Regions from separate parts of the Xanthobacter cornucopiae genome, predicted to be linked through region 2. Evidence: riboswitches for the same ligand, from Rfam matches in the RefSeq annotation. Region 2 holds a riboswitch; the other holds the start of a gene.

Region 1 (15,805 bases), 1.9 Mb from region 2:
CATAGGCCTCGTCCAGGCTGTTGGGAATGGTCATTTCCATCACCTCGATGCCGAAGCGCTGGAGCAGGCTCACGGTGTTGCGGGTGGTGAAGGCGCCGGCGATGACGAGATCCGGCGCCAGCGGCACCACTTCTTCCGCCAGGCCGCGGTTGGTGGGAAGGCCGGCGGCGAGATCGACGACGGTGGAGCTCACCGGGTCGCCGGCCAGGGTGGTGACCGAAACGACCGCGCCTTTTGGCGCGAGCCGCAGCACCAGCTCGTCGGCGCACAGGTTGAGCGAGACGATGCGCCGGGGCGGGGTGGCCCGCGCCACCGGCCCGGCGCCCTGTTCCCTCTGCGGAGCGGTCCGCTCCGCCTCCGCGGCGGCGGCCGGCCAAGCGCTTGCCGCCAGCAGCAGCGTGGCGGCAAGGCGGGCGCGCGCCCGTCCCCGGTCCCGGGCAGGGGCGGCGGGCTTCGGGGCGGGGGCGCGCGTCACGGCGTGGGGCCTCAGTAGGTCAGCTTCAGGCCGGCATAGGCGCCGAACCCCGGCGCCAGCCAGCCATTGGGGTTTTCATAGGTTTCGTCGAACAGGTTGTCGATGCGCCCGAACACCATGACGTTGCTGTTGACGGTGTAGTTCGCGGCCACGTTGAAGATGGTGTAGCCGGGCTGGCGCACCACGGCGAAGGTGGTGCGGTCCACGTCCCACCAGTCGGAGAGATAGACCAGCGTTGCGGTGAGGGTGAGCGGGTCCACCGGCTGCCAGTTGACCGCCACCGAGACCTTGTTGTTGGGCCGGCGCAGGGGATAGCAGGACGTGGCGTCACGCGGCTCGCAGCTCACGCCGAACGAGGCCCCCGCCGGGAAATAGCCGATGGTGCTGGTGTAGGTGTAGTCGGTGCGCACCGACAGCCGGTCGGTGAGCTTCACCGCCAGGAAGGCCTCGACGCCCTGGCTGGTGGCGCTCGACAGGTTCTCGTAATTGTAGGTGAAGCTGGCGGCGTTGTAGGTGGTGACGATCAGGTTGGTGATGTCATTGTGGAAATAGGTGGCGCCGAAGCCGACGCGTTCGTTCCACAAGGTCTGCTCGAAGCCGGCGTCCCACCCGTCGCTCTCCTCCGGCTGCAGGTCGGGGTTGCCGTAGAGGGGCGCGTAGAGCTGGTAGAGGGTCGGCGCCTTGAAGGCGGTGCCGTAGGTGGCCTTCAGCTTGGTGCCGGTTTCCGGGAACAGCAGCGCGGGGGCGAGGCGCCAGGTGGTGTGGTCGCCGAAATCGTCATTGCTGTCATAGCGCACGTTGGCGGCCATGAAGAAGCGCTCGCCCAGCGCCGACTGGAGCTGCAGGTAGCCTGCGGTGTCTCCGGTGGTGGCGTCCATGGATGACCATGCGGACGAGCTGGTCATGCCCTCGTTGTAGCGCTCCAGCCCGAGCATGACGCTTTGGCCGGGCAGGAAGGTGTAGTTGGAGCGCCAGTAATAGGTCTGCCGGTCGCCGTCATAGGCGCTGACATAGGAGGGGTAGGGACTGGCGTTGTCGTTGCTGTAGTCGATGGCGGACACGCCGAAGGTGCTCACCAGCCGGTCGTCGAGCGCCCGCCAGAGACCCTCGGCCTTGCCGATGAAATACTGGCCATAGGCGGTGTCCTGCAGCGGCGCCGGATAGCCGGTGAAGGTGGCGTAGTCGTAGAGGTCGGAGGTGTAGGCGAGCCTCGTCTCGATGTAGCGGCCCACCAGGTTCAAGGTGAAGCTGTCGCTCAGGTCGATGTCGAGGCGGCCGGAATAGGTCCAGTTGTCGCTGGCATTGGCGTTGACCGGGCTGCCGAACGGCACGATGTCGGCCGGCGTCACCGGGATCGACGTCGAGGCGAAATGGCCGACATTGAGGGCATAACCGATGGCGTTGAAGCCACCGGAGAGGCTGGCGACCTGGTTGAAGGTGCCGAGCGCGCCGGCCTCCACATAGCCGGACGCCTTGGCCGGGCCCTCGCCGCGGGCGGTGGTCATGGACACCACGCCGCCGATGGCGTCGGAGCCGTAGAGGCCGCTTTGCGGGCCGCGCAGCACCTCCATGCGGGCGAAGTCGTTGGTGTAGAGGGTGCCGAGGTTGAAGGCGCCGGCGGCGGCGGAGGGATCGCCCAGGTCGATGCCGTCCAGCAGGATCTTGGTGTGGTTGGCGTTGGTGCCGCGCATGAAGATCGCGGTGGTGCCGCCGGGCCCGCCGGTCTGCACCACATTGAGGCCGGGCGCCGATTCGAGCGCCTCGGGCACGCTGCGCCGCTGGGTCTCCTCAAGCTCCGTGGCGGTGATGACGGTGACGGAGCTGGCCACCTCCTTCTCCGGCAGGGGCGTGAGCGTGGCGCTCACCACCACGTCTGGCAGGTCGATCTGGCTGGCGTCGGCGGCCGGGGCGGCCTGCGCCGCCGGCGGCTGGGCGGTCTGGGCCAGGGCGGGAGCCGCGGCGAGCAGGGCCAGGAGGCTGGCCGAAAGGGAGAGCGGAACGCGGGGGCGACGGGTGGACGGCAAAGCGAATGGCATGCGGACCTCGGGCGGGACGCCTGTGGCACGTCACCGCGAACGAGGGATCTTCCACGTCACCGGCGCGAAGGCCGTTCCCGCAAATCATCCCGCCACCGGAACACCCCGCCCGATGAGCCCGCGTGTGACCACGGTTCGACGGCAGGTCTCCTGGCTCGCGGGTCCTTGTCCTTCGCCGCCTTCCCAGGCCCCGAGTGCCCAGTGGCGATTGGCGAGGGACTCGCCGCTTACAGTTGCGGGGGCAGCCGCGGCATGGGGCGCGCCAGGCGCCCGCACCGCATTCCCTCTTGATTCCTCTGGGAGGAATACCGTCTGGCCGCAAACTAGGCGAGCCGGCGTGGCCCCGTCAATGCCTTCCGGTTGCCCCACCTTGGTCGTCATCGGCGTTTCCCCCCCCGTGGCCGGCCGGTCTCACTGCTCGGTGAAGAAGGTCAGCAGCACCGTGTCGTCGGTGCCGGTCAGGCAGAGGAAGCGATGCACCTTGTCGCTGCGGTCGCGCTGGATATAGGCCTCGCCCATGAGCACGGAGGTGATGTGGGCTCCGCCCACCTTCATGTCGGCGGCGGCCACGGTCAGCCCGTCCATGTCGATGAAGATGTCGGCGATGGCCGGCGAGCGGGTCTTCAGGCGCGCCAGCGCATGGGCCTTGCAGGCCTCCGCCCGCCGGGCCTCGGGGGTCGGCTCGGCTGGCGGCGGCGCCGCCGCGCCGGGGGGTGGCAGCAGATCGGCCGGCGCGCTCGGCCCGGCGCCGGGCGCGGTGCCGGTCGCCGCCGGGGCCGGCACCGCGGCCAGCAGGAGAACGGCCAGCGCCAGCGGGCGCGGATCGGTGAGGCTCATGCGGGGGTCCTCTCTCGTGGCATCCGGGAGGACAACGCGGGCGCAGCCATTTGGTGCCGCACGCCGCACGCCGGTGCCAGGACCGCCCCACCGGCGACACGGCCTAAAGCAGGCTTTGGCCGGTGAGGGTGATGCAGAAGCTGTCGAGCATCATCGCCTCGTCGTCCTTGAGCACGCCGTCGGCGGCGATCACCTTGAGGCCGGCTTTCAGCAGGTCGGCGATGGCGGGCCGTTCCGCCTCCATGAGCACGTCGAGGGCGGCGTCGACGCTCTCCGCCGTGGGGCGCAGGCGGCCGAGATAGGCGGCGAGCCGCTCGCGCTCGGCACCGGTCAGGTCGAGGCCGGCGCGGCCGCAGGCGGTCTCGCAGAAGAACCGGATTTCCTCGGTCTCGGCCGCGCCCAGCTCGCCGTCCGCCAGGGCGAGGGCCAGCAGCAGCACCACGCCGGAGCGGTTGATGAGGGTGCGGATGCGGTCCCAGCGGGCTTCGGAGGGGTCCTCGCCGGGCACGATGATGGCGTCCCTGGGCCAGGTGAAGCCGAAGGTCTCGAAGAAAAAGCGGCTGAGCGGTTCGCGCCGGGTGCCGTCGAAATCGGTGACGGCGCGGATGCGGTCCACCCGGAAGGCGCGGGCGGCCTGCCGCTCGTGGCATTTGGCGACGAGGATGGGGATGCCCTCCACATTGCGCTGGATCGCCCACACCGAGATGCGGCGATGGCTGACGTGGCCGGCGTGGTCCACATAGTCGATGACGAAGGACTGGCCCTCGGCGGGGTCGTGCTCGCGCGCGTGGTCGGCGATCTCGTCGTGGGGATCGTCGGCGGGCAGGGCGATCTGCCCGGCGTTGGCATAGAGCGGCGCGCCGAGGGCGGCGACGCGGTCGATGAAGAACGACTTGAGCGAGGTGATGGCGTTCATGTGGCGGCGATCCCGGGTCGCTCCATTGGTAACCCATGCCGCGGCGCGGACAAAGGGGGAACTGTTAAGGATTCGCGCCGGCATCTGCCTATTCCCTGAGCGGCCGTCATTGGCTAAGGTCCGCCCTTCCCGCGCCGGATGGACGCATCCGCGCCGGGGCAGGGCTTGAGAAACGTGCGGGAGTGGACATGTCGGTCGCCGTGACAATCGAGGACGGGGTGGCTTCCAGGGCTGAGGCTTCGCGCCGGAGCTGGACCCGGGACGAGGCGCTTGCCCTCTATCGCGCGCCGTTCAACGACCTCCTGTTCCAGGCTCAGAGCGTCCACCGCGCCCATTTCGACCCCAATGCGGTGCAGTTGAGCCGCCTTCTGTCCATCAAGACCGGCGGCTGCCCGGAGGATTGCGGCTATTGCAGCCAGTCCGCCCGCAACGACGCCGAGCTGTCCGCCTCCAAGCTGATGGAGGTCGAGCGGGTGCTCGCCGAGGCGAAGAAGGCCCGCGACGCCGGCGCCACCCGTTATTGCATGGGCGCCGCCTGGCGCAGCCCCAAGGAGCGCGACATGGGCTTCGTGGTGGCCATGGTGGAGGGGGTGAAGGCCCTCGGCATGGAAACATGCATGACGCTGGGCATGCTCAGCCCCGACCAGGCCGGCCGGCTGAAGGCGGCCGGCCTCGACTATTACAACCACAACATCGATACCTCGGAAGCCCACTACGCCAACGTCATCACCACCCGCACCTTCGCCGACCGGCTGGAGACGCTGGACAATGTGCGCGAAGCCGGCATCAAGGTGTGCTCGGGCGGCATCCTCGGCCTCGGCGAGCGCGAGGAGGACCGGGTGGACATGCTGGTGACCCTCGCCAACCTGCCCGAGCCGCCGGACAGCGTGCCCATCAACATGCTGATCGCCATTCCCGGCACCCCGCTCGAGAACGCGCCGAAGGTGGACCCCATCGATTTCGTGCGCACCATCGCCCTCGCCCGCATCCTCATGCCCACCTCCCATGTGCGCCTGTCCGCCGGCCGCACCGAGATGAGCGACGAGATGCAGGCCATGTGCTTCTTCGCCGGCGCCAACTCCATCTTCGTGGGCGAGACTCTGCTCACCGCCGGCAATCCGGAGGAGGACAAGGATGCGGTGCTGTTCCAGCGCCTGGGCATCCATCCCATGGAGCTGAAGGTGGAGGTGGAAACCGTCGAGGTCGAGGCGCCCTGCGCGGCGATGGCGGCGGCGGAATGAGCGCAGCCGGCGGTTCCGCGCTGCTGGAACGCTATGCCGCGACCCTGCGCGGGCTCGAACGCAAGGACCGCCTGCGCACCCTCGCGCCCCGCGCCGGGCGCGACTTCGCCTCGAACGATTATCTGGGCCTTGCCGCCTCCGGCCGGCTCGCCGAGGCGGTGCGCGGCGCCCTCGACGCCGGCACGCCGGTGGGGGCGGGCGGCTCGCGCCTGCTGCGCGGCAATGCGGAGGAGCACGAGCGCCTGGAGGCGGCCGCCGCCGCCTTCTTCCATGCGGAACGGGTACTCTATTTCGGCGGCGGCTATGTGGCCAATTTCGCCGCCCTCACCACCTTGCCGCAGAAGGGCGACCTCCTGGTCATGGACGAGCTGGTGCACGCCAGCGCCCACGAGGGCGCCCGCGCCGGCCGGGCGCTGGCGGTCACCGCCCGCCATAACGAGGTGGAGGCGTTCGCGGCCGAAATCCGCCGTTTCCGCGCCGAGGGCGGCACCGGCCGGGTGTGGATCGTGGTCGAAAGCCTCTACAGCATGGATGGCGACATCGCGCCGCTGGCCGAGCTGATGGCGCTGGCCGATGCGCACGACGCCTTTCTCTTCATCGACGAGGCCCACGCCACCGGTGTCTACGGGCCGGACGGGCGCGGCCTCGCGGCGGCGTTCGAGGGGCGCGAGAACGTGCTGGTGCTGCACACCTGCGGCAAGGCGCTGGGCGGCTCCGGCGCGCTGCTGGCCGGGGCCCGGGTGCTGTGCGACTACCTGGTGAACCGGGCGCGGCCCTTCATCTTCGCCACCGCGCCCTCGCCGCTGATGGCGGTGGCGGCGGAAGCGGCGCTGGGCGTGGTGGCGGCGGAGCCCGAGCGGCGCCAGCGGCTGGCGGCGCTGGTGGCCCATGCGGGGCGCGAGCTGGCGCGCATCGGTGCGCCTGCCTCCGGCTCGCAGATCCAGCCGGTCATCGTCGGCGACAACGGGCGCGCCATGGCGCTCGCCGCCGGCCTGCAGGCCAGGGGCTTCGACGTGCGTGGGGTGCGCCCGCCGACGGTGCCGGAGGGCACGGCGCGGCTGCGCGTCTCGCTCACCCTCAACGTGACCGCGGCGGACGTGACGGCGCTGGTGGATGCGCTGGCCGTGGAAATGGGGAGCCGCGCGGCATGACGCGCCTGGTGGTCACCGGCACCGATACCGGCATCGGCAAGACCGTGTTCAGCGCCGGGCTCGCCGCCTTTCTCGGCGCGCGCTACTGGAAGCCGGTGCAATCGGGCCTGGAGGAAGAGACCGATACCCAGGCGGTGGCCCGCCTCGCCGGCCTCGCGCCCGGCGACGTGCTGGCGGAGGCCTACCGGCTGCGCACCCCGGCCTCGCCCCATCTCGCCGCCGCCATCGACGGGGTGCGCATCGACCCCGCCCGTCTCGCCCCGCCATCGGACGATCCCGGCCGGCCGCTGGTGATCGAGGGCGCCGGCGGGCTCATGGTGCCGCTCGCCGACGACCTGCTGTTCATCGACGTGTTCGCCCGCTGGGGCCTGCCGGTGGTGCTGTGCGCCCGGTCGGGCCTCGGCACGATCAACCACACCCTGCTGTCGCTGGAGGCCCTGCGCCGCCGCTCCGTCCCCGTGCGCGGCGTGGTGCTGATCGGCCCGCCGCATGCGGAGAACGCCCGCATCATCGCCCGCCTCGGCGCGGTGCCGGTGCTCGGCACGCTGCCGCCGCTCGCGCCGCTCGATGCCGGCACCCTGGCCGTCGCCTTCGCCGCCGGCTTCCGGCGCGAGGACTTCCTCCAAGGACCCCCATCAGAATGACCGCCGCCTTCACGTCCGGTTCGCCCGTCTGGCATCCCTTCACCCAGCACGCGCTGCAGCCGACCATGACGCCCATCGCCCGGAGCGAGGGCGCGTACCTGTTCACGCCCGACGGCACGCGCATTCTCGATGCCATCTCCTCCTGGTGGGTGGTGACCCACGGCCACCGCTATGCCCCCATCGTCGCGGCGGTGAAGGCCCAGGCGGACACCCTGGACCAGATCATCTTCGCCGGCTTCACCCACGCCCCGGCGGAGGCGCTGGCCCGCGCCCTGGTGGAGCTGGCGCCGGAGGGGCTTTCCCGGGTGTTCTATTCCGACAGCGGCTCCACCTGCGTCGAGGTGGCGCTGAAGATGGCGCTTGGCTATTGGCGCAATTTGGGATGCCCGCGCTCCACCGTCGTGGTGATGGAGGGCAGCTATCACGGCGACACCATCGGCACCATGTCGGTGGGCGAGCGCGGGGTGTTCAACGCCGCCTACGCGCCGCTGCTGTTCGACGTGAAGCGCATTCCCTTCCCCCATCCCGGGCGGCAGGAGGAGACCCTGGCGGCGCTGGCGGCGCTGTGCGCGGAAGCACCGGCCGCCTTCATCGTCGAGCCCCTGGTGCTCGGCGCCGGCGGCATGCTGATGTATTGCCCCGAGGTGCTGGCGGCCATGAAGGGCATCTGCGAGGCTCATGGCGTGCTGTTCATCGCCGACGAGGTGATGACCGGATGGGGCCGCACCGGCACCCTGTTCGCCTGCGAACAGGCCGGTATCAGCCCGGACATCCTGTGCCTGTCGAAGGGGCTCACCGGCGGCTTCCTGCCGCTCGCCGCCACCTTGTGCCGCGACGAGATCTTCGCCGCCCATTACTCCACCGACCGCTCCCGCACCTTCTTCCATTCCTCCTCCTACACCGCCAATCCCATCGCCTGCGCCGCGGGCCTCGCCAATGTGGAGGTGTGGCGCACGGAGCCGGTGGCGGCGCGGATTGCCGCGCTCACGCGGCTTCAGGATGCGGCGCTGGCGCCGTTTCGCGACGACGGGCGGTTCGAGAACGTGCGCCGCTGCGGCACCATCACCGCGCTCGACCTGAAGGTGGGCGACGGCGGCTATCTGGCCCAGGTGGCGCCCCGGCTCATGGCCTTCTTCCTGGCGCGCGGCCTGCTGGTGCGCCCGCTGGGGAACACCATCTATGTGCTGCCGCCCTATTGCGTGACGGGTGACGACCTGGCCGAAGTCTATGCCGCCATCGCCGAGGCGCCGGGGGTGATCGAGTGAGGGGCGCGCGGGCGAGCCGCATCGCCGGCCTCGGCCGCCATGCTCCGGCGCGGCGGGTGGAGAACGCCGAGCTGGAGGCTGCCATGGGGCTCGATCCCGGCTGGATCGAGCGGCGCACCGGCATTCGCGCCCGCCGCTATGCCGCTCCTGGCGAAGCGCTCACCGACATCGCCCGGCCCGCCGCCGAGCAGGCGCTGGCCGCCGCCGGCATCGGGCCGGCCGAGGTGGGGTTGCTGCTGCTGGCGACCTCCACGCCGGACCACCTGTTGCCGCCCTCGGCGCCGCTGCTGGCCCATCGCCTGGGGCTCACGGGCGCCGGCGGGGTGGACCTGGCGGGGGCCTGCTCCGGCTTTCTCTATGCCCTCACCCTGGCCGACGGCTTCGTGCGGGCGCGCGGCCGCCCGGTGCTGGTGGTGGCGGCCAACATTCTGAGCCGCCGCATCAATCCCGCCGACCGGTCGAGCGCGGTGCTGTTCGCGGATGCCGCCGGCGCGGCCCTGCTGGTGCCCTCCGACGACCCAACGGCAGGGCTCCTGGGCGCGCATCTCAGCGGCGACGGCGCCCAGTATGACCTGATCCACATTCCCGCCGGCGGCAGCCGCCGCCCCTATGGCCCGGATGTGCCGGCCGAGGACCTGCTGATGGCCATGCCGGACGGGCGCGCCGTGTTCGCCCTGGCGGTGGAGATGATGATGGACGGCGCCCGTCGCGCCCTGGCGGAGGCCGGAGTGGGGGCGGCCGACATCACCCGTTTCGTGCCCCACCAGGCCAACACCCGCATTTTCGAGGCGGTGCGCAAGGGCCTGGGGCTGGCGCCGGAAACCGTGGTGTCCACCATCGCCGAGTTCGGCAATTCCTCCGCCGCCACCATTCCGTTCTCGCTGGCGGCCAGTGCCGAGGCGCGCCCGCTCGCACGCGGCGAACGGGTGCTGATGACGGCGGTGGGGGCCGGCCTCACCGGCGGCGCGGCGGTGTACGCGGTGCCGTGAGCGGCGTGGCACGGCCGGTGCGGCGTCAATCGACGGCTTCGCGCAGGTAGCGCCCGCTCACCCAGCCGTCCGGCGCGCCGGTGTCGCGCGGGGCCACGTGGCACCAGCGCCGGCCCTGCCGCAGCACGCAGCCCCTGTTGGCGAGCCGGGTGCCGTTGGCGAGCCGGGCGCGGATGTCGGCCCGCGTGGAGGGCGCGGCGCGCAGGTTGAGCGTGGCACCGGGGGCAAGGCCGGACACCGTCCAGGTGTCGGGGCCGCCCATCAGCCCGTCGGCGAAATCGGGTGCGGCGGCGGCCGGCGCCGCCAGCAGAAGGCCGCACAGGACCAGGGCGCGGCGCAGGCGCGCGCGGGGCGGTGGGGATATGGGCCGGGCTCCGGTCCGAAGGTCAGCGCGCATCGGGCACCAGGGCGATGGCGGCGATCAGGCGGCCGTAATCGGCCTCCTGGCGATGGGTGGCGCGGCGGAAGGAGTAGAAGCGCGCCGCGTCGGTATAGGTATCGAGCATCAGGTCTTCCACCTGGTGCACGCCGGCATCCTCCAGCCGCTGGCGGATGAAGCCGGGCAGGTCGAACAGGGCATGGTGGGGCCGGTCGGCCGGGGCGAAGAAGCGGGCATAGGTCTTTTCCACCGCCAGGAAGCGGGTCACGAAGTCCTCGCCCACCTCGTAGCTCGACTGGCGGATGAGCGGGCCGATGACGGCGCGGATGGCGCCGCGCCGGGCGCCCTGCGCCTCCATCAGCGCCACGGTGGCGCCGATGACGCCGCCAATGGCGCCTTTCCAGCCGGAATGGGCCGCCGCCACCACCCGCGCGTCCGGCTCCACCAGCAGCACCGGCCCGCAATCGGCGATGGAGACGGCGGCACCCAGGCCCGGGGTGGCGGTGACGATGGCGTCGGCCTTGGGGGCGTCCTCGCGGGTCCAGGGGGTGGTGGCGAGCACGGCGTCGGGCGAATGCACCTGCCAGCAGGCGAGCAGGTTGTCCGGCGCCAGCCCGAGCGCCTCCGCCATGCGGGCACGGTTGGTCCGCACCGCCGAGGGGTCGTCATGGGAGCCCATGCCTCCGTTGAGGCTGGCGTAAAGGCCGGTGGAGACCCCGCCCTGGCGGGTGAAGAAGGCGTGGCGGATGCCGGGCAGGCCCGCGAGGGAGGGAGCCTCGATCTTCATGGTCGGTCTTTCTGCGTCGTCCCGGGGCGGTGATGCGCGCCGGCGCCATGGATCGGCGATCTGTAGCGCGTCGGCGTTAACGGGACGCAAGCCCGCCACCGCCGCCGTCTTGAGCCTGCGCCACATGGCCACAGCCCGCAACCCGGCGCGCCTGACGCAGCGTCCCGCAGCGCCTGCGACCGCTCGTGGCTGCCCGTGACCCCCCTGCAGGCCCCTCCGGCTTCCCTCGGTGCCGCCGACGCGGGTCGCCCGCTTGCTGAAAGCTATATCCATGTGGATATAGTAAGTGCCTGGACACCGGCGCGCGGCATCGCCCGCCGCCGGGGCGTGGCCGGATCCCCGGCCACCGGCCATGGGCGGGGGAACTGGCATGCGGATCGTGGCGCTGGCGTTGGGCCTGTTGGTGCTGGGGATGACGGGTGTGCGGGCGGCGGAGCCGGTGCGCGTGGCCTATGCCGGCTCCATGGGCGTGGTGATGGATCGTGCCATCGGCCCCGCCTTCACCGCCCAGACGGGAGCGCCGGTGCAGGGCATCGGCCAGGGTGCCTACGGCCTGGCACGGCTTGTCGCCGGCGGCCAGATCCAGGCCGACGTGTTCGTGTCCATCACCCCCGGGCCCATCGAGATCCTCAGGGCGGCGGGGCTGGTGGATGGCGCGGTGCCGGTGGCGAGCACGGCGATGGTCATCGTCTACAACGCCAGCGGCCCCAACGCAGCGGCGTTCGAGGCGGCGCGGGCGGGCCAGGCCGAATGGTGGAAGGTGCTGGAGAATCCGGCGGTGAAGTTCGGCCGCACCGATCCCGCCACCGACCCGCAGGCCAGAACATCATTTTCACCTTCCTGCTGGCGCAGCGCTACTACAACCAGCCCGACCTGATGGGCAAGGTGCTCGGCGGCGTCTACAACGACCAGCAGATCTTCGCTGAGGGCTCGGCCATGACGCGCCTGGAGGCCGGGCAGGTGGACGCCACCTCCGGCTATCAGAGCGCGGCGGTCTCCGCCAAGCTGCCGTTCCTCACCCTGCCGGACGAGATCAACCTCTCCAACCCCGCGTTCGCGGCCTCCTGGTACGACACGGTGAGCTTCGATCTGCCGGGCAAGGACGGCAAGCCGCAGGTGGTGAAACCCCAGCCGATGGTGTTTTACGCCGCGGTGCTGAAAAATGCGCCCAATCCCGCCGGGGCGGCGGCCTTCCTGGCTTTCCTCAACAGCCCCGAAGGCCAGAAGCTGTTCTCCGACAATGGCTATGGTCCGCCCAAGGGGGACAGGATCTGAGCGGCGCGCGCGCTGTGTCGCTCGAAACCGGCTTTGCCGGCTCCCGCCTGCTTGGTGCCGTGGCGGTGTTCGCGGCGCTGGTGCTGGCGCTGATGGTGGCGCCCTTCGCCACGCTTGCCACGGCCACCGACTGGTCCAGCTTCCAGCCCGCCGATGGCGACTGGGACGCCATCGGCGTATCGCTGGGCTATGGCGCCGTCTCGCTCGCCATCATCGTGGTGCTGGGCACGCCGCTCGCCTGGTGGCTGGCGCGCAGCCGGTTTCGCGGCAAGTGGATTGCCGACGTGCTGCTGTTGCTGCCGCTGCTGTCGCCGCCGCTGGCGCTCGGCATCCTGCTGGCCTCGTTCTATGGCCCCTATGGTCCGGCCGGCGGGCTGCTGCAGCGGGCCGGGCTGGTGCTCACCAACAATCCGCCGGCCTTCATCCTGGCCACCTGCTATGGCGCGGGGCCCTATTATGTCATCGCCGCCCGCGCCGCCTTCGAAAGCGTGCCGCTGGAGCTGGAACAGGTGGGCCTCACCCTCGGCCGGGGGCCGCTGGCGCTGCTGTGGCGGGTCACGCTGCCGCTGGCCGCGCCGGGTCTCCTGATGGGACTGGCGGTGGCCTGGGTGCGGGCGGTGGGCGAATTCGGCATCGTGCTGGTGGTGGCCTACTTCCCGCAGGGCATGCCGGTGAAGCTGTGGGTGAACCTGCAGGACCTTGGCTTGCAGGCGGTCTATCCGCTGCTGTGGGCGTTCTTCCTGCTGGCCATGCCGGTGCCGCTGCTGATGCGTGTCTTCACCCGGCGTTGGGAGGGCCCGGCATGAACATCACCTGCCGCTCCGACCATCCGGTGCCCCTCGACGTGGCGTTCGAGGTGCGGGGCCTCACCGTGCTGCTGGGCCGCTCCGGCGAGGGCAAGACCACGCTGCTGAAGGCCCTGGCCGGCCTCCTTCCCGCCAGCGGCCAGCCGTTCGATGGCCTGCCGCCCCAGGCCCGGCCCATCGGCTACGTGCCGCAGGGGCTCTGCCTGTTTCCGCACCTGAGCACCTGGCAGAACGTGGCCTTCTCCCTCGATGGCCCGGCGCGCCAGGCGAAGGCGCTGGCCCTGCTGGAGCGTTCGGACTCGCCGGACTTGCCGAGCGGCGGCCGCGGCAAGTGTCCGGCGGCCAGCAGCAGCGGGTTGCGCTGGCCCGGGCGCTGGCGCGCGAACCCGACCTGCTGCTGCTCGACGAGCCCACCTCGGCGCTCGATCCGGTCACCCGCGACGAGGTGATGGCGGAGCTTGTGGCCATCAGCCGCGCCGATCGCCCGGCCATCCTCGCCTCCACCCACGACCGCCAGATGGCGCTGGCCGCCGATCATCTGGTGATTCTCTCCAAGGGGCGGGTGGTGCAGCAGGGGCCGCCGGCGACGCTGCTGACCCAGCCGGCGAACGCCGAGGTGGCCGGGCTGCTGGGGCTCAAGGCCGCGGCGGCCGGAGGCGCGCCGGGGTCAGCCACGCGCGGCCTCCTCCGGGGCGAAGGCGGGGGGCGTGCCTACGGCCGGGGCGGCAAGCGCAAGCACCTTGAACAGCGCACCCATCTGTCCATCGCCGGTTCCCGCCAGCCGCAGCGCGGCGCCGGCGATGGCGTCCTCGCCATCGGGGCCGGCGTCCGCCATCAGCCGCTCGGCGCGGGCGCCGAGGCCAAGGCGCAGCAGGAATTCGCCCTGCGGCACCGGGCCGAAGGCGGCGGCGCCCTGGCCTGCCGCCATGCGGGCGAGGGCGGCGAAGTCCACATGGGCGGTGAGGTCGGCCGCGCCCGGCGCCGCAAGAGGATCGGCGAAGGCATGGCCGGACAGGGCCTGCAGCGTGTCGCCGAAGCCGCCGGCATGGCCATAGTCCACCACCAGGGCGGCGCCGCCCCCGGCGGCAAGGTGGCGGGCGAGGGCCAGCGCCGGGCCGCTTTCCATGCGTTCGAGAACCGCTCCCTCCGGCGCCGGCCCGCGCGGCGCGAACGCCGCCGCCAGCGGCGAGGGGCGTGGATCGAGCCCGAACACCAGCCGCCCGTCGGCGTCGAGGCCGACGCGGCGCTCATGCCAGCCATCGGCGGCTCGCACGTACTGGTCGACCGGCAGGGCATCGAAGAACTCGTTGGCCAGCACGATGGCCGGTCCCGGCGGCAGGTCCTCCACCCGGTCATGCCATTGCACGGCCCGGTCGGCGAGGGCGCGGCGCTGGGCGGTGCGCAGCACCGGGCTCGTTTCCACCAGATGCACCTGGGCCGCCGCGCCGAAGGCGGGCGCCACCCGTGCCGCGCGCAGCGCGTCGGCCATCAGCGTGCCGCGTCCGGGGCCCAGCTCCGCCAGCACGAAGCGGGGCGGGGCGCCCATCTGCTGCCAGGTCGCCACCGCCCACAGGCCCAGCAGCTCGCCGAACATCTGGCTGATCTCGGGCGCGGTGGTGAAGTCGCCGCCGGCGCCCAGCGGATCGCGGGTGATGTAGTAGCCGTGGCGGGGATGGCCGAGGCACAATGCCATGTAGCGGCTCACCGGCATTGGCCCCTCGGCGGCGATGAGGGCGCGGATCTCCGCCGCCAGCGCCGTGCTCACGCCACCCGCCCGCGCTTCCAGGCGTAGGCGACCAGCGCCGCCCCGGCCAGCACCAGCGGCACCGACAGCCACATGCCCATGGTGGTGCCGAAGGCGAGGTAGCCGAGCTGCACGTCCGGCTCGCGGAAGAACTCGCCGACGATGCGGCCGCAGCCGTAGCCCATGCCGAACAGGCCGGCGGCGAGGCCCGGGCGCCTGAAGGCACCCAGGCGCACCGCCACCATCATGACGATGAACAGCGCCACCCCCTCCAGGCCGGCCTCGTAGAGCTGGCTGGGGTGGCGCGCTACGCCGCCGCCGTTGGGGAACACCACCGCCCATGGCACGTCGGCCGGCCGGCCCCACAGCTCGGAATTGATGAAGTTGGCGATGCGGCCGAACAGCAGGCCGAGCGGCGCCACCGCGCCGGCCACGTCGAGCATGGAGAGAATGGCGATGCCCCGCGCACGGGCGAACAGGACGAGCGCCAGCAGCGTGCCCGCCAGCCCGCCGTGGAACGACATGCCGCCCTTCCACACGGCGATGATGTCGGCCGGATGGGCGGCGAAATGCGGCAGGTTGTAGAACAGCACGTAGCCGATGCGCCCGCCCAGGATGACGCCGAGGGTGGCCCAGAACAGGGCGTCGTCGAGATCCTGCGGCTGCATGGGCGAGGTGCCGCCCCACAGACGCGGGCTGGCCACCAGCCGGCGGCCGAGCAGCCAGCCGAGCACCAGGCCGGCGATATAGGCCAGCGCATACCAGCGGATGGCCAGGGGGCCGATTTCCACCAGGACCGGGTCGATGGCGGGGAAGGGCAGGGCGAGCATTCCGTGGGTTCCTGAACTGGCGCGCCGGGGCCGCGGGCGGGGCGCATCTGGCGCGGGCCGGGCGGTCGCGTCAAGGACGCGCGCCGGTACCGTACCGGCGACGGGGCGCCGCTGGCGCGGGCCTTGCGTCGGCGGCGCGCTCTCGCCATGTTCTGCGCAGATCGATGCGCCGCCGCATCCGCGCTCGCCGGCGCGCCGGCGCCTCGCCGCCGCTGAGCGCGCATCGCCGCAGGAGACCGCCATGACCCAGACCACCGGCCGCTTTTTCGACGAGATGGCCCGCCTCGTGAACGATGCCGCGGGAGTGGCGCAGGGCGTGCGCCGCGAGGCCGAGACGGTGATGCGCTCCCAGATCGAGCGCCTGTTGCGCGACATGGACTTGGTGAAGCGCGAGGAACTGGAGGCGGTGAAGGATCTGGCGGTGGCCGCC
Region 2 (15,805 bases):
CCAGAGTGGGAATGAAGCTGAGCGTCGGCCCGGAAAAGCTCACCTTCAAGGTGTGGTCATCCACCACCTGCGCACCCTTGTAGGTGGTGGAGGGAAACAGCCCCAGGCGGCCGATGCCCCGCGCCGGATCGCCCTTGGCCCACAGCTCGATGTTCGCGGCCACCGCCGCGGCGTCCAGCGGCGTGCCGTCGGAGAAGGTCACGCCCTTTTTCAGGTGCAGCACGAATTCGGTCTGGTCGGCATTGGCCTCCCAGCGCTCGGCGATCCAGGGCGTGGCCTCGCCCTTCTCATCCACATGCACCAGCTTGTCGGCGAGCTGGCCCCAGACAATGCCGGTGTAGGTGTCCACCTTCTCGTTCGGTCCCCAGCCGCTTTCCAGGCTGCCAATGAGGAAGGTGAGCGCGCCGCCGGCCTGGCGCGGGGCATCCGCGGCCCGGGCCGGCGACAGGCTGGCGGCGCCCATGTGACCCGCCAGCGCGACACCGCACAGGAGCTTGCTGAAGGTCCGACGATCGAATGGCATTCCGGTCTCCTGGGGCGCCCCGGCTCGGGCGGATGCGGGCCACGCCGCCCGACGCACCCGCGCGGGCGATGCGGCGCCGGTCCACGGCGGGGCGGACCGTACAACATATAAATTAAATCTGTCGATTTAATTTATATGTTTCCGCTGGAAACCGGCACTCCAGGACAGGTGTCGCGCGGGCCCGGCACGGGGCGCCACCAGCCTCATGGGCGGGATGCGCCGCGCGGGGCCGGAACCGGCTGCGGACGGGAATCGCCGCGCGAGCCATGGCCCTCAAGGGCGCGACGATGATGTCTGCCAGTTGCAGGCGCCGACTGCGCGCGCCATAGGGTGCCTGAACGATGATCCGGGCCTGCCGGCGTGCGAGCCGCGCCGCCGGCGGCGTCTGCCTGGCGGGGCCCGTGTCCCTGAGGCGGACACGTCCGGCGCGTGACGCCACCCGTCCGGCGATGAGGCGCGCGATCAGGCCGAGGCCCTGCGGTCACACCGAATTGTCGGGGCGGTGGCGGCCTCGCCTGCGGGTGCGGCCGGAAAGCTGGTGGCCATGGCTGTCGTGGACCTGCTTCCACCGCCGCGCCGCGCGGCCGAGGGCACGCTTGATACTTCAGGACCTCGCCGACCCGGCGCAATCAAGGAGGCATGGCGACGGCGGCGCGCCGGGACTGCGCGGTCGTCAGGAACCGGCCTGCCACGATCCTGGCGGCAGGGCCACCCACGGCGGACGGGATCGCTCCGGGACGGAGCCGTGACGGCACCCGCCCCGGAGCGATCCCGCGCGTCAGTCGCGCGTCACGGGAGCGGCCGGCGCCGGCTTCTTCGGCGCCCGCTTCGGCGCGGCGATCAGCCCCTCGCGCTGGGCCTTCTTGCGCGCCGCCTTGCGGCTGCGGCGCACCGCTTCCGCTTCCTCGCGAATCCGCCGTTCCGACGGCTTCTCATAGGCGCGACGCTCCTTCATCTCGCGGAACACGCCTTCGCGCTGCATCCGCTTCTTGAGAACCCGGAGCGCCTGTTCGATATTGTTGTCTCTGACGATGACCTGCAAAATAACTCCGATCCGAAGGTCGTCCCGAATCCCCGGCCACGGGGTGGCCGTTTGCCCGGACATGGCCGGCTCACGCCGGAACTGCATCTACCTTAGCAGGTCGGTCCCGTTTCCTAAAGACACGGCTGCGCCGCCGCGCGGGACCCGGCGCGGAAAACGGCGGGCGCGGAGCCCGGCGCCACGACGCGGGAGAACCGCCTTGCGTGGGCATGGGATCCTGCATGGGGGGTGGGATCTTGCGCGGGGATGGGAGCGAGGCTAGAAGCATCTCAATATATCAATATTTCATGAGATATTGAGATGAATGAGACGCAGGCCCTCGCGGTGTTTTCGGCGCTGGCCCACGAAACCCGCCTGCGCATCGTGCGGCTGCTGGTGGAGAGCGGGCCGGAGGGGCAGCCGGCTGGCGCCATCGGCGCCGCCATGGGCGGGGCGTCCTCCTCGCGCATGTCGTTTCACCTGAACCACCTGGAACAGGCCGGCCTGGTGCGCGCGCGCCGCGATGGCCGCTCGATCATCTACAGCGCCGTCTATCCCACTCTCTCCGCCCTCATCGCCTTCCTCATGCAGGACTGCTGCAGCGGGAACCCGCAGGTCTGCGCGCCGGCGGTGGCGGCCCTGTCCTGCGCCTGCGACCCCGAAACCAAGACCGGGGCCCCCGATGCCTGACACAGCCATGGATGTCGTGATCTACCACAACCCCGCGTGCGGCACCTCGCGCAACACGCTGGCCATGATCCGCAATGCCGGCGTCGAGCCGCATGTCATTGAATACCTGAAGACGCCGCCGGCGCGGGCGCTGCTGAAGGAGTTGATCGCCCGCGCCGGCCTGAGCGTACGCGACGTCTTGCGCGAGAAGGGCACGCCCTATGCCGAGCTGGGGCTCGGCGATCCGGCGCTGAGCGACGACGCGCTGCTGGACGCCATGGCGGCCCACCCCCTCCTCATCAACCGGCCGCTTGTGGTCTCGCCCCTGGGCGTGCGCCTGTGCCGCCCCTCCGAGCGGGTGCTCGACCTGCTGCCGCCGCAGCGCGGCGCCTTCGTCAAGGAGGACGGCGAAGCGGTGGTGGACGCCGCCGGCCGCCGCCTCATCCCCGGCTGAACGTCAGGAGCTGGCACCATGTCCACCCCCGCAACGCCGGCGCCCGCCGTGCCCCCGCCCGCCATGTCGATGTTCGAGCGGTTTCTCACCGTCTGGGTCGGCCTGTGCATCCTCGCCGGCATCGCCCTCGGCCACCTGGCGCCGGGGGCGTTCCAGGCGCTGGCCCGCCTGGAGGTGGCGCGGGTCAACCTGCCGGTGGCCGCGCTCATCTGGCTGATGATCGTGCCCATGCTGCTGAAGATCGATTTCGCGGCGCTGGGCGAGGTGGGCCGGCACTGGCGCGGCATCGGCGTGACGCTGCTGGTCAACTGGGCGGTGAAGCCGTTCTCCATGGCGCTGCTGGGCTGGCTGTTCATCGGCTGGCTGTTCCGTCCGCTGCTGCCGGCGGACCAGATCGACAGTTACGTCGCCGGCCTCATCATCCTGGCCGCCGCGCCGTGCACGGCCATGGTGTTCGTGTGGTCCAACCTTACCCGGGGCGAGCCGCACTTCACCTTGTCCCAGGTGGCGCTCAACGATGCCATCATGGTGGTGGCCTTCGCCCCCATCGTCGGCCTGCTGCTGGGCCTGTCCGCCATCACCGTGCCCTGGGGCACGCTGGTGCTTTCGGTGGCGCTCTACATCGTCGTTCCGGTGGCGGTGGCGCAACTGGCGCGCCGGCGGCTGCTGGCACGCGGCGGGCCGGCGGCGCTGGAACGGGCGCTGGCCGTCCTGGGGCCGCTCTCGCTGGTGGCGCTGCTGGCCACGCTGGTGCTTCTGTTCGGCTTCCAGGGCGAGCAGATCATCGCCCAGCCGCTGGTGATCGCGCTGCTGGCGGTGCCGATCCTGATCCAGGTCTATCTCAACGCCGGCCTCGCTTATGTGCTGAACCGCCTTGCCGGTGAGGCCCACTGCGTCGCGGGGCCCTCGGCCCTCATCGGCGCCTCCAACTTCTTCGAGCTGGCGGTGGCAGCGGCCATTTCCCTGTTCGGCCTCACCTCCGGCGCGGCGCTGGCGACCGTGGTCGGGGTGCTGATCGAGGTGCCGGTGATGTTGTCGGTGGTCTGGATCGTCAATCGCTCCAAGCCCTGGTACGAGAGCGGCGCGGCCACGCGCGCGCCAGCGAGGTCCCACCCGTGATCGACGATGCGGTGCCCCCTGTGGATGTCGCCCAGCTCCCGCGGCCCACGCTCGACCGGCTGGTCAGCGCGACGCCGTCGCGGCATCCGCCGCGCATCCTCCTGCTCTATGGCTCGCTGCGGGAGCGCTCCTATTCCCGGCTGCTGACCCTGGAAGCGGAACGGCTTTTGCGCCATCTCGGCGCCGAGACCCGGGTGTTCCACGCCGACGGGCTGCCGCTGCCGGACGACGCGCCGGCCGAGCACCCGAAGGTGCAGGAGCTGCGCGCGCTCACCTTGTGGTCCGAGGGCCAGGTCTGGTGCAGCCCGGAACGGCATGGTGCCATGAGCGCCGTGATGAAGGCGCAGATCGACTGGATCCCCCTCGCCATCGGCGCCATCCGGCCGACCCAGGGCCGCACCCTGGCGCTCATGCAGGTCTGCGGCGGCTCACAATCCTTCAATGCTGTCAACCAGATGCGCATCCTTGGCCGGTGGATGCGGATGCTCACCATCCCCAACCAGTCGTCGGTGGCCAAGGCGTATGCGGAATTCGACGAGGCCGGCCGCATGCGGCCCTCTCCCTATTACGACCGGGTGGTGGACGTCATGGAGGAGCTGGTGAAATTCACCCTGCTGACGCGTGACGCCGCCGCGGAGCTCACCTCCCGCTACAGCGAACGCAAGGAGGAGGCCGCAAAGCTCGAAGCCCGGCTGTCCCTCGGCGCCATCCGGTGAGCCGGCAGGTGCCGGCGCCCGGGACGACCGGCAGCCAACGCCGCACGGTGGCGGCGCTGGGTCTGGTGCAGATCCTGGCCTGGGGCTCGTCCTATTACCTGCTGGCGGTGCTGGCCGCGCCCATCGCCGCGGACACCGGCTGGCCGCCGCAGGCGGTGGTCGGCAGCCTCTCCCTCGGCCTGCTGGTGGCCGGCCTGGCGGCGCCCCGGGTGGGCCTGCTCATCGGCGCCCATGGCGGCCGGCCGGTGCTGATGGGCGGCTGTGCGCTGCTCGCCCTCGGGCTACTCCTTCTCGGGCTTGCGCCAAACCTGCCGGTGTTCGCCCTCGGGTGGGCGGTGATGGGCGCCGGCATGGCCGCAAGCCTCTATGACGCGGCCTTCGCCACCCTCGGCCGCCTGCACGGCGCCGCGGCGCGGCGCGCCATCACCGCACTGACCCTGTGGGGCGGGTTCGCCAGCACCGTGTGCTGGCCGCTCTCCGCCGCCCTGGTGGCGCACCTGGGCTGGCGCGGCACCTGCCTCGCCTACGCCGGCCTCCAGCTGGCCGCCTGCCTGCCGCTGGTGGCGATCGCGCTGCCGCGCACCGGCGCCGGAGCCGGGAACCGCGCCCCCCTGCCGGCCGCCGCACCCGAGCCCGCGCCCGCCCGCCCGGGGGCGCCGGCCGTGACGCTGCTCGCCGGCATCGTCGCGGTGGCAGGCACCGTTGCCGCCGTCATCTCGGTGGAAGCCTTGGCGCTGCTGCAGGCGCGCGGCTTCAGCCCCGCCGAGGCGGTGGCGGCCGGCGCCCTCATCGGCCCGGCGCAGGTTCTCGCCCGGGTGGTCGAGCAGCTCAGCGGCGGGCGCCACCATCCCTTGTGGACGATGACCTGGGCCCTGGCCCTGGTGGGCGCGGGGCTGGCGCTGCTCGCCACCGGTGCGGCGACGATGGCGCTGGCCCTGGCCGCCTATGGCGCCGGCAACGGCCTGTTCTCCATCGCCAAGGGCGCGGTGCCGCTGGCGCTGTTCGGGCCGCGCCGCTATCCGGCGCTGATGGGACGGCTCGCCCGACCCGGCTTCATCGCCCAGGCCGTCGCCCCGCTCTCCGCCGCCGCACTGCTCGGCGCGCTGGGGGCCGATGCCGTGCTGGCGACCCTGGCAGGGCTGGCGGCCCTGAACCTGCTGCTGCTGCTGGCGCTGTGGCGGCTCCCCGACGGGTCGCCCGCCGCATGAACCGCGCCCTTCGGGGATGGCCCCGCCCCTTCCGCCAGCGGAGCGGACGTGAAGCCTCCTCATCCATGCCGATATCGGCGCTCCACAGGATAAACGGCGCTGGGGGCGGTGAGCCGGCGCCTCGGCGATGGCCCCGCCCCCTTCCGCGAGCGGAAGAAACATGCCGAAAGCGGCGCCCCGCGGGATAAGCAGCCCTGGGGGCGGTGAGCCGGCGGCGGCTGGCGCTGTGCCGACCGCGCAGCGGGTCCCCCACCGCTTGACCGCGCCCCTGCCACGCAAGGGACGGCGCGGCTCTCAGCCCGACGCCGGTGTCAGGCGGCGCAGCGGGCGGATGTCCATGATCCAGCCATGACGCGCGCATCGGCGATGGCCCCGGCCGCTTCCGCCAGCCGACCGGACATGAGGTTTCCTCATCCATACCGAGATAGGCGCCCCACGGGATAAGGGGCCCTGGGGGCGGTGGGCCGGCGGCGGCTGACCCTGTGACGACTGCGCGGTGGGTCGCCGCCGCGTAACCCGCGCCCCGGCCGCGCAAGGGGTGGCTCGGCTCAGGGCGCGGCGGCCGGCGCCATGCGCCGCAGCAGGTAGATGTCCATGATCCAGCCATGGCGGGCGCGGGCCTCGGCGCGCACCTCGGCGATGGCCCCGGCCACTTCCGCGAGCGGGCCGGACATGAGGATTTCCTCATCCATGCCGAGATAGGCGCCCCAGTGGATGAACAGCCCGTCCGGCGGGATGCGGCGATAGGTGTCCTCGCCGTCCAGCATCACCACCACGCTGTCGGCGTCGGCGGGAAAGCCGGCGGCGAGCTTGCGGCCGGTGGTGACGAGCACCGGCTCGCCGATGCGGTTGAGGGCAATGCGATGGCGCGCCGCCAACACCTGGAGGGAGCTGATGCCGGGGATGACCTCGTAGTCGAACCCGTCGTCTTGCGCGCGCAGGTGGTCTAGGATGCGCAGGGTGCTGTCGTAGAAGGCGGGATCGCCCCACACCAAAAGGCCGCCGCAGGCGCCCTCCGGCAGGTCGCGCGCGAAGGCCGCGCCATAGGCTTCGGCGACGGCGGTGTGCCAGCCGGCCACGGTCGCCCTGTAGTCGGCCGGCGCCGCCGCCCGCGCGGGGATGCGCACCTCGGCGATGCGGCTGGCGCGGTCGGGGATGAAGCGCTGGCAGATGGCCTCGCGCACATGGCGCAGGCGCGCCTTTTCCTCGCCCTTGTCGGGGATGAAGAACACGTCCACCCGCTTCAGGGCGGCGATGGCCTGGACGGTCATGTAATCGGGGCTGCCCGGCCCGATGCCGATGACCAGAATGCGCCGAATGGGCGATGACATGATGCGCTCCCGCTGGTTTCCGGCTCACGCCCGGCGATGGAGAGGGTCAAGACACGCGCCGCGGGGGCCGCGGCGCCCCCCCCGCACCGGCCTCACAGGCCGGCGATGGCGCGCAGGCGGGCGATGTCCACATGGGCGGCGAGATGATCCGCCAGCCGGTCGAGCACCGCATCCACCATGGTGTCGTAGACGAGCCCCGAGGCTGCCGGCGCCCCGAGCTGCGCCAGCAGCTGCCGCCGCGCCGGCTCCCCCGCGAACAGGCCGTGCAGGTAGGTGCCGGCCACCAGCCCGTCCTCGGAAACCGCGCCATCCGACCGGCCGTCCTCCAGCCACGCGAACGGGCGCGATGTACCCGCGCCGATGGTCTCGCCCATATGCATCTCGTAGCCGGAAACGGGCACCTGCGCGCCCGCCAGCCGGCCCGCCGCCGCCCGCAGGTGCTTATGCCGGCCGAGCCGGGTCTCCACCTCCAGCAGGCCCAGGCCATCGACCCGGCGCGGCTCGCCCTCGATGCCCTCGGGGTCCTCCACCGCGCGGCCGAGCATCTGGAATCCGCCGCACAGGCCCATCACCCGGCCGCCGCGCCGCAGGTGGGCGGCAATGTCGATGTCCCAGCCCTCGTCCTTGAGGAACAGCAGGTCGTCGATGGTGGCTTTCGAGCCGGGCAGCAGCACCAGCGCCGCCTCGGCGGGAATGGGCTGGCCCGGCGGAACGAGCCGCACTTCCACGCCCGGTTCCTCGCGCAGCGGGTCGAGATCGTCGAAATTGGAGATGCGCGGCGTCACCGGCACCGCGATCACCACCGCCCCCGCGCGCCCGGCCGAGCCGGCAAGGCCCAGGATGTCTTCCGCCGGCAGGCGACCGGCCTCGGCAAAGTGGGGCACGAGGCCGAGCGCCGGCCAGGAGGTGCGCGCGGCGATGGTCGCCATGCCGTCGGAAAACAGCGCCGGGTCGCCGCGGAAACGGTTGACGATGAAGCCCTTGACCAGCGCCGCGTCGTCCGGGTCCAGCACTGCGCTTGTGCCCACCAGGCTGGCGATGACGCCGCCGCGGTCGATGTCGCCCACCAGCACCACTGGGGTTTCGGTGGCGCGGGCGAAGCCCATGTTGGCGATGTCGGCGGCGCGCAGGTTCACTTCCGCCGCCGAGCCGGCGCCTTCCACGATCACCAGGTCGGCCTCGGCCTTCAGGCGGGCGAAGCTCTCCTCGACCCGCGCCAGGAGGCCCGCCTTCCAGGCCTGGTAGACGCTGGCCCTGGCGGTGCCCACCACATGGCCCTGGACCACCACCTGCGCGCCCACCTCGCTCTGGGGCTTCAGCAGCACTGGGTTCATGTGCACCGAGGGCGGGACGCCGGCGGCGCGGGCCTGCAGCGCCTGGGCGCGGCCGATCTCGCCGCCATCGGCGGTGACGGCGGCATTGTTGGACATGTTCTGCGGCTTGAACGGGCGAACCCTCAAGCCCTGCCGCGCGAACAGCCGGCAGAAGCCCGCCACCAGCAGTGACTTGCCCACGTTGGAGCCGGTGCCCTGCACCATGAACGCGCGTGCCATCAGAATTCGATGCCCTGCTGGGCCTTCACCCCGGCCGCGAAATGGTGCTTCACCAGCGTCATCTCGGTGACGAGATCGGCCGCCGCGATCAGCTCCGGCCGGGCGTTGCGGCCGGTGACGACCACATGGAGATCGTCGCGCCGGCCGGTGAGCGCCGCCAGCACCGCGTCGAGGGGCAGGTAATCGTAGCGCAGCGCGATGTTGAGCTCGTCCAGCACCAGCAGGTGGATTGCGGGATCGGCCATCAGCGCCTGCGCCCGCTGGAAGGCGGCGGTGGCGGCGGCGATGTCGCGGGCGCGGTCCTGGGTCTCCCAGGTGAAGCCCTCGCCCATGGTGTGCCAGGAAATCTGCGGCCCGAAGCGATCGAAGGCGGCCCTCTCGCCGGTGTCCCAGGCGCCCTTGATGAACTGCACGACGCCCACCTTCCAGCCGTGGCCGAGGGCCCGCAGCATCAGCCCCATGGCGGCGGTGGACTTGCCCTTGCCGGGGCCGGTGTGGACCATGAGAAGCCCCTTCTCGATGGTCTTTTGCGCCACCTCCCGGTCCTGCACGGCCTTGCGCTTCGCCATCTTCTCGCGATGGCGCGCCTCGATGTCGGTTTCGCGGGCGGGGTCCATGGGCAGGCCTCCTTGGGGCAGGAAACGGGCCGCTTGCATCGGAGCGCGGCGAGGGCTAATCGGTATAGATGACGGTGCCTCGCGCTGCGAGGTGAAAAGGGAATGCGGTGGAAAACCGCAGCTGCCCCCGCAACTGTAAGCGGATTGCCCGATCGCATCCACGCCACTGGAGGATTTCTCCGGGAAGGCCGTGACGGGCGCGACATCCGTGAGCCAGGAGACCTGCCGTCAACCCGACTTCTATGGGCCCGTCCGCCGGGGTGAGCGGATGGCGCTGTGCCGGAACCCCTCAAGGTTCCGCTCCGTCCGTAGAAGGAACCGGCCCGCGGGCCGGACGCGCGACGGAGCGGGCATGGCCAGCGTTTCCCACACTTCATCTGCCGCCACGGCTGCGTTTGCCGGACGGATTCCCTGCACCATCGTTACCGGCTTCCTCGGCGCGGGAAAGACCACCCTGGTGCGCCACCTGCTGCAGCACGCCCATGGCGCGCGCATCGCCGTGCTGGTGAACGAGTTCGGCGATATCGGCTTCGACGGTGCCTTCCTGGAGGGCTGCGGCATCGCCGGCTGCGACGACGGCCGGGTGGTGGAGCTGCCCAACGGCTGCATCTGCTGCACCGTGGCCGACGATTTCGTGCCCGCCCTGGACCGCCTGCTCGGCGCCGACACCCCGCCCGACCACATTCTCATCGAGACCTCGGGCCTGGCCCTGCCCAAGCCCCTGGTGCAGGCCTTCAACTGGCCGCAGATCCGCTCCCGCGTCACCGTGGACGGCGTGATCGCGGTGGTGGACGGGCCGGCGGTGGCCGCCGGCTTCTTCGCCGACGATCCGAACGCCCTGGCCGCCCAACGCGCCGACGACACGGCGGTGGACCACGACAATCCGCTGGAAGAGGTGTTCGAGGACCAGATCCTGTGCGCCGACCTGGTGCTGCTCAACAAGGCCGACCTGATGGACCCGGCCGCGCGCGCCGCCGCCCGCGCCGAGGTCGCACGCCACCTGCCGCGCGCCGTGAAGATCGTGGAAACCGCCCACGGCACCGCCGAACCAGCCCTGGTGCTGGGCCTTCAGGCCGCCGCCGAGGACGACCTCGACGCCCGCCGCACCCACCACGATGCCGAGGCGCCCCACGACCATGACGATTTCGAGAGCATGGTGGTGCATCTCGGCCCCGCCGCCACGCCGGAGGACATCGCCGCCCGGCTGGCGCGCGCCACCGAGGCCGACGGCGTGCTGCGCATCAAGGGCTTCATGCCGGTCGCGGGCAAGCCGTCGCGGCTGGTGGTGCAGGCCGTCGGGCGCCGCACCGCGCATCATTTCGACCGCCCGTGGGCGGTCGGCGAGGCCCGCGACGGCCGGCTGGTGGTGATCGGCCTGAAGGGCTTCGACCGCGACGCCGTCGCCCGCGCGCTGGCCGGCTGACGCCCCATGCACCTGTTGCCCATGAGCCGCGCGAGCCTCGACGATGGCGAGGCCGCCGTCGATCTCGCCCAGCCGCCGGGCGACATGGTGGTGCTGTCCTTTTCCGACAGCGACCTCTCGGCGCTCGCCGCCGCCCATGACGCACAAAGGGCGGCCCTCGCCGCCGCCCGTGACGCGCGAAAGGTGGCGCCAGCCGCCGCCCATGGCGCGCAAGGGGCGGCGCTGCCCACGCTGCGACTCGCCAGCCTCCGGCGGCTGCGGCATCCGCTGTCGGTGGACCTTTATATGGAGAAGACCATCGCCCGGGCCCGGGTGGTGGTGGCGCGCTGCCTCGGCGGGCTCGACTATTGGCGCTATGGGGTGGAAAGCCTTGCCGCCTGCTGCCGCGCGCACCGCATCGCCCTCGCCGTGCTGCCGGGCGACGACCGTCCCGACCCGCGCCTGGCCGCCCACGGCACCCTTGCCGCGGACGAACAGGGGGAGCTCGCCGCCTATTTCCAGGCCGGCGGCCCCGACAACATGGCCGCCCTGCTGCGCCGTCTCGCCCGCCATTGCGGCGTGGCGCTGGACGCCCCGCCGCCCCGCCCGGTGCCATGCCTGTTCCGCTGGACGCCCGGCGGCGGCCTGCTGACCGACGCGGCGGAGCCGGACGCGGCGGCCGCGGGCACCCCCGCGCGCGCCCTGGTGCTCGCTTATCGCTCGGCCATCCTGGCGGGCGAGACCGCGCCCCTCGCCGCCCTGAGCGAGGCCCTGGCTGCACGCGGCCTGGCGCCGGAAGTGGTGGGGCTGAGCAGCCTCAAGGACCCGGAGGCGGTCGCCGCCCTGGCCCGCCGCCTCGCCGCCCGTCCGCCGGACATCATCGTCTCCACCACCGCCTTCTCGGCGCGGCAGGGGGCGGATTTCGTGCTCGACGCCGCCGACTGCCCCATCCTCCAGGCGATTCCGGTCGGCGGGCCACGCGCGGGCTGGGCCGCCTCCGGCCGCGGCCTGGCGGCGGCAGACCTCGCCATGCAGGTGGCCTTGCCGGAATTCGACGGCCGTCTCGCCGGCTTCCCCCTCTCCTTCCGCGAGGAGGCCGAGGCCGATCCCGCCCTCGCCTTTGCCCGCCGCACGCAGGTGCCCGATGCGGCGGGCATCGCCGCCCTGGCCGAGCAGGCCGCCGGATGGGTGCGGTTGCGCCGGCTGCCGCGCGGCGCCCGGCGCCTCGCCATCGTGCTGCCGGACTATCCGGCCCGCGCCGGGCGGGCCGGCTTCGCGGTGGGCCTCGACACGCCGGAAAGCACCTGCCGGATCCTCGATCTCCTGGCCGAGGCCGGCTACGATACCCCGCGCGACTTCGACGGCGCGGCGCTGATGGCCTGCCTCACCGGCGCGCCGGCGGGCCTTGCTGTACCGCTGGAGCGCTATGCCGCCTGGCTCGCCGGCCTGCCGGAGGCCCTCGGCATGGCGGTGACGGCGCGCTGGGGCGCGCCCGCGAGCGATCCCGCATGCCGCGACGGCGCCTTCCGCTTCGCCGCGGCGCGGGCCGGCCGGGCGCTGGTGGCGCTGCAGCCCGATCGCGGCCGGGGCGGTGACCGCAAGGCCGCCTATCACGACCCCGACACGGTGCCCACCCACGCCTTCCTCGCCTTCCATCTGGCCCTGCGCGAGCGCGTCGATGCGCTGGTGCCGCTCGGCACCCACGGCACGCTGGAATGGCTGCCGGGCAAGGCGGTGGCGCTCTCGCCCCACTGCTGGCCCCGGCTGGCGGTGGGGGCGCTGCCGGTGGTCTATCCCTTCATCGTCGACGATCCGGGAGAGGCCGCGCCGGCGCGGCGCCGGCTTGGGGCGGTGGCGCTCGGCCACCTCACCCCGCAGGTGGGCACCGCCGCCCTGCACGGCGAGGCGGCGGCGCTGCGCGCCCTGGTGGAGGAATTCTCCGCCGCCCGGGTGCTCGACCCGCGCCGCGCCGACCTGGTGGCCGCAGACATCCTGGAGCGGGCGGAGCTGTCCGGCCTCGCCCGGGCCTGCGGCGTCACCCGCGATACCGCCATGAGCGATGCACTGAGCGCCCTCGACGCCCATCTGTGCGACCTGGGCGAGACCGCCATGCGCACCGGCCTGCATGTCTACGGCTCAGCCCCGCCCGGCTATGAGGACTGCGCCGCCGGCGAGCGCGCCGGGCTGCTGAAGGCCCTCGACGGCGGCTTCGTGGTGCCTGGCCCGGCCGGCGCGCCGGCGCGCATGGGGCGCGACGTGCGGCCCACCGGGCGCAACCTGTCCACCCTCGATCCGCGCGCCCTGCCCACCCGCGCCGCCGCGCGCCTGGGCGAGAAGGCGGCCGCCGAGGTGCTGCGCCGCCATTTCCAGGACCACGGCGACTGGCCGCGCCGCGTCGTCATGGACCTGTGGGCCTCGCCCACCCTGCGCACCGGCGGCGAGGACATCGCCCACGCCCTCGCCCTCATGGGCGCGCGGCCGTGCTGGGACGACGCCTCCACCCGCCTGCGCGGTTTCGAGATCCTGCCCCTCGCCCGGCTCGACCGGCCGCGCGTCGATGTCACCGTGCGCATTTCCGGCGCCTTCCGCGACACCTTCCCGGACCAGATCGCGCTCATCGACCAGGTGGCGCGCGCCGTCGCTGCCCTCGACGAGGCGGCGGACTGGAACCCGCTGGCGGCGGCGCGGCAGCGCGGCGAAGGGCTGGGCCGCGTCTATGGCGCCGCCTTCGGCCGCTACGGCGCGGGCGTCGCCGGCACCGCCCTCGACGGCGCCTGGGAGGCGGGCGACGCGCTCGGCGCCGCCTATCTTTCCGCCACCGGCTTCGCTTTCGGCGGGCGCGAAGGCACCGGCGCCGCCGATGCCGGATTCGCGGCACGGGTGGCGGCCGCGGAAGCCTTCGTGCACACCACCGACGTCGCCGAACGCGACCTGCTCGACGGCGAGTCCGTAGCCGATAGCTTCGGCGGCTTCGCGGCGGCCGCGCGCGCGCTCGGCGCCGCCCCCGCCCTCTACAGCCTCGACACCTCGCGGCCCGAGCGGCCCAAGGCCCGCTCGCTCGCCGAGGACATCGACCGCATCGTGCGCGCCCGCCTCACCCATCCGGCCTGGATCGCGGCCCAGCTGGCCCATGGCTGGCGCGGCGGTGCCGAACTGGCGCAGGGGGTGGACGCCCTCTACGTGTTCGCCGCCTCCAGCGACGCGGTGCCGGCGGCGCTGCTGGACGCGGTGTTCAACGCCCTGGTGCGCGATCCCGAGACCCGGCAGCGTCTGGAGGCTGCCAATCCGGCGGCGGCGCAGGCCATCCGCGCCCGCCTCGCAGACCTGCGCCGGCGCGGCCTGTGGAACAGCCGGCTCAATTCCGCCGCCACGCTGGAGGAGGCCGCCGAATGAAAGCCTGCATGGATCATCTGGCGCGCGGCTGGTGCCCCGGTGTGGCCCGCCCCATGGCCACCGGCGACGGGCTGCTGGCACGGGTGCATCCGCCCCATGGCATCCTCTCACCAGCCCAGGCGCGCGGCCTTGCCGCGGTCTCCGTGCGCTGCGGCAACGGCATGGTGGACATCACCAGCCACGGCAATCTCCAGCTGCGCGGCCTCACGCCAGCCACCCAGGGGATGGCGCTGGCGGCGCTGGCCGCCCTCGGCCTCGCCGATCCCGCGCCCCGCCCGCCCTATCGCGCCACCGTGGTCTCGCCCCTGGCTGGGCTCGACCCCCTCGAGGCCACCGACGGCCTGGTGCTGGCGCAGGCGGTGGAGGAGATGGCGCGGGCCATCGCCCTGCCGCCAAAGTTCCTGATCGCCATCGACAGCGGCGGCGCCTTCGGCCTCGACGCCCTGGCCCCCGACGTGTGGGTGCGCGCGCAAGCCGCCGGCACGCTGCGGCTCGGGCTTGGCGGCGACAGCGTGCCGTGGACGCCGCCACTGCCGCGCGCGGCCCTGGACACCGCGCTGCCGGCGCTGCTGCGCGCCATCGCCGCCGCGCTGTCCCGCCACGGCGCGCGCCGTGCCCACGCCATGCCCGCCGCCGCGCGCCAGGCCCTGATGCCCGGCGCGCAGGCCCTCCACCTGCCGTCCCGGGCCGCGCCGGCGGCGGGGGCGGTGATGCTGAAGGGCGGCACCCTCGGCCTGCTCGCCGCCGCGCCATTCGGCCAGATGCCCGCCGCCGCCCTCGCCGGGCTGGCGGACGCGGCTGCCCGCCACGGCCTCGATGCCCTGCGCCTCACCCCCCGGCGCGGGGTGCTGCTGCCCGGCCTGGCGCCGGCGGACCTGGAGCCGGCGCGCGCCGATATCGCCGCGCTCGGCCTCGTCACCGATCCGGCCGACCCCCGGTTGCGGGTGATCACCTGCCCCGGCGCCCCGGCCTGCGCCGCCGGCCTGTGCCAGACCCATCCGCTCGCCACCCGCCTGGCCGCCGCGCTGCCGCCGGGGGATGGCGAGGTGCACCTTTCGGCCTGCGCCAAGGGGTGCGCCCGGCGCGGCGCCAGCGCCCTCACCCTGGTGGCCCGGGACGACGCCTTCGCCGTGATCGGGAACGGCGGCCCGCTCGACCCGCCCCTCGCCATCCTGCCCTTCGCGGAGATCGCCCGTCGCCTCGCCGGCGCCGCCGCTCTCTCTCATGCCTTCCACGCAGAGGCCCCGCGCCATGACCCGTGAACAGCCCGCCGGCACCGCCCCACCGGCCGGACCTGCGGTGCCCCCACCGCCCGGCCTCGACTATGTGAAGTCCGGCGCCGAAATCTACCGCCGCTCGTTCGCGCTCATTCGCGCCGAGGCCGACCTCTCGGCCTGGAGCGGCGCCGCCGAGCGCGTGGTGGTGCGCATGATCCACGCCTGTGGCATGACCGACCTGCCCGCCGACGTCGCCATGTCGGACGATTTCGCCACCGCCGGCGTCACCGCCCTGGCCGCCGGCGCGCCCATTCTGTGCGACAGCCGCATGGTGGCCGACGGCATCACCCGCGCGCGCCTGCCGGCCGGCAACCCGGTGGCGTGCACCCTCGGCGATCCGCGCACGGCACCGCTGGCGGAGCAGCTCGGCACCACCCGCAGCGCCGCCGCCGTCACCTTGTGGCGCGAGCGCCTCGCCGGCGCGCTGGTGGTGGTGGGCAACGCGCCCACCGCCCTGTTCCAGCTGCTGGAGATGCTGGACCAGGGCGCGCCGCACCCGGCCGCCGTCATCGGCATTCCGGT

Evidence for each region. A riboswitch is a leader RNA that binds a small molecule or an ion and turns the genes downstream of it on or off. The one in region 2 is predicted to bind cobalamin.
Region 1: linked by a shared signal. The riboswitch ahead of V5F53_RS12700 (TonB-dependent receptor plug domain-containing protein) and the one ahead of cobW (cobalamin biosynthesis protein CobW) in region 2 are both predicted to bind cobalamin.

Annotation. Positions count from the first base shown of each region.
Region 1 covers NZ_CM195531.1:2,869,391-2,885,195, reverse strand. The annotation lists gene V5F53_RS12705 (ABC transporter substrate-binding protein) at 1-475, opposite strand, end outside; gene V5F53_RS12700 (TonB-dependent receptor plug domain-containing protein) at 487-2,511, opposite strand; cobalamin riboswitch at 2,635-2,839, opposite strand; gene V5F53_RS12695 (hypothetical protein) at 2,923-3,348, opposite strand; gene V5F53_RS12690 (WYL domain-containing protein) at 3,452-4,264, opposite strand; gene bioB (biotin synthase BioB) at 4,453-5,505, shown strand; gene V5F53_RS12680 (8-amino-7-oxononanoate synthase) at 5,502-6,656, shown strand; gene bioD (dethiobiotin synthase) at 6,653-7,300, shown strand; gene V5F53_RS12670 (adenosylmethionine--8-amino-7-oxononanoate transaminase) at 7,297-8,565, shown strand; gene V5F53_RS12665 (beta-ketoacyl-ACP synthase III) at 8,562-9,554, shown strand; gene V5F53_RS12660 (SH3 domain-containing protein) at 9,580-9,951, opposite strand; gene pgeF (peptidoglycan editing factor PgeF) at 9,941-10,720, opposite strand; partial or broken gene V5F53_RS12650 (extracellular solute-binding protein) at 11,073-11,995, shown strand; gene V5F53_RS12645 (molybdate ABC transporter permease subunit) at 12,010-12,801, shown strand; partial or broken gene V5F53_RS12640 (ATP-binding cassette domain-containing protein) at 12,798-13,252, shown strand; gene V5F53_RS12635 (class I SAM-dependent methyltransferase) at 13,469-14,566, opposite strand; gene lgt (prolipoprotein diacylglyceryl transferase) at 14,563-15,375, opposite strand; gene V5F53_RS12625 (accessory factor UbiK family protein) at 15,617-15,805, shown strand, end outside.
Region 2 covers NZ_CM195531.1:4,746,568-4,762,372, reverse strand. The annotation lists gene V5F53_RS20945 (ABC transporter substrate-binding protein) at 1-523, opposite strand, end outside; gene rpsU (30S ribosomal protein S21) at 1,302-1,565, opposite strand; gene V5F53_RS20935 (ArsR/SmtB family transcription factor) at 1,866-2,234, shown strand; gene arsC (arsenate reductase (glutaredoxin)) at 2,242-2,667, shown strand; gene arsB (ACR3 family arsenite efflux transporter) at 2,731-3,786, shown strand; gene arsH (arsenical resistance protein ArsH) at 3,783-4,502, shown strand; gene V5F53_RS20915 (MFS transporter) at 4,499-5,710, shown strand; gene cobF (precorrin-6A synthase (deacetylating)) at 6,259-7,029, opposite strand; gene V5F53_RS20905 (cobyric acid synthase) at 7,134-8,594, opposite strand; gene cobO (cob(I)yrinic acid a,c-diamide adenosyltransferase) at 8,594-9,211, opposite strand; cobalamin riboswitch at 9,267-9,455, shown strand; gene cobW (cobalamin biosynthesis protein CobW) at 9,564-10,634, shown strand; gene cobN (cobaltochelatase subunit CobN) at 10,641-14,006, shown strand; gene cobG (precorrin-3B synthase) at 14,003-15,268, shown strand; gene V5F53_RS20880 (precorrin-8X methylmutase) at 15,258-15,805, shown strand, end outside.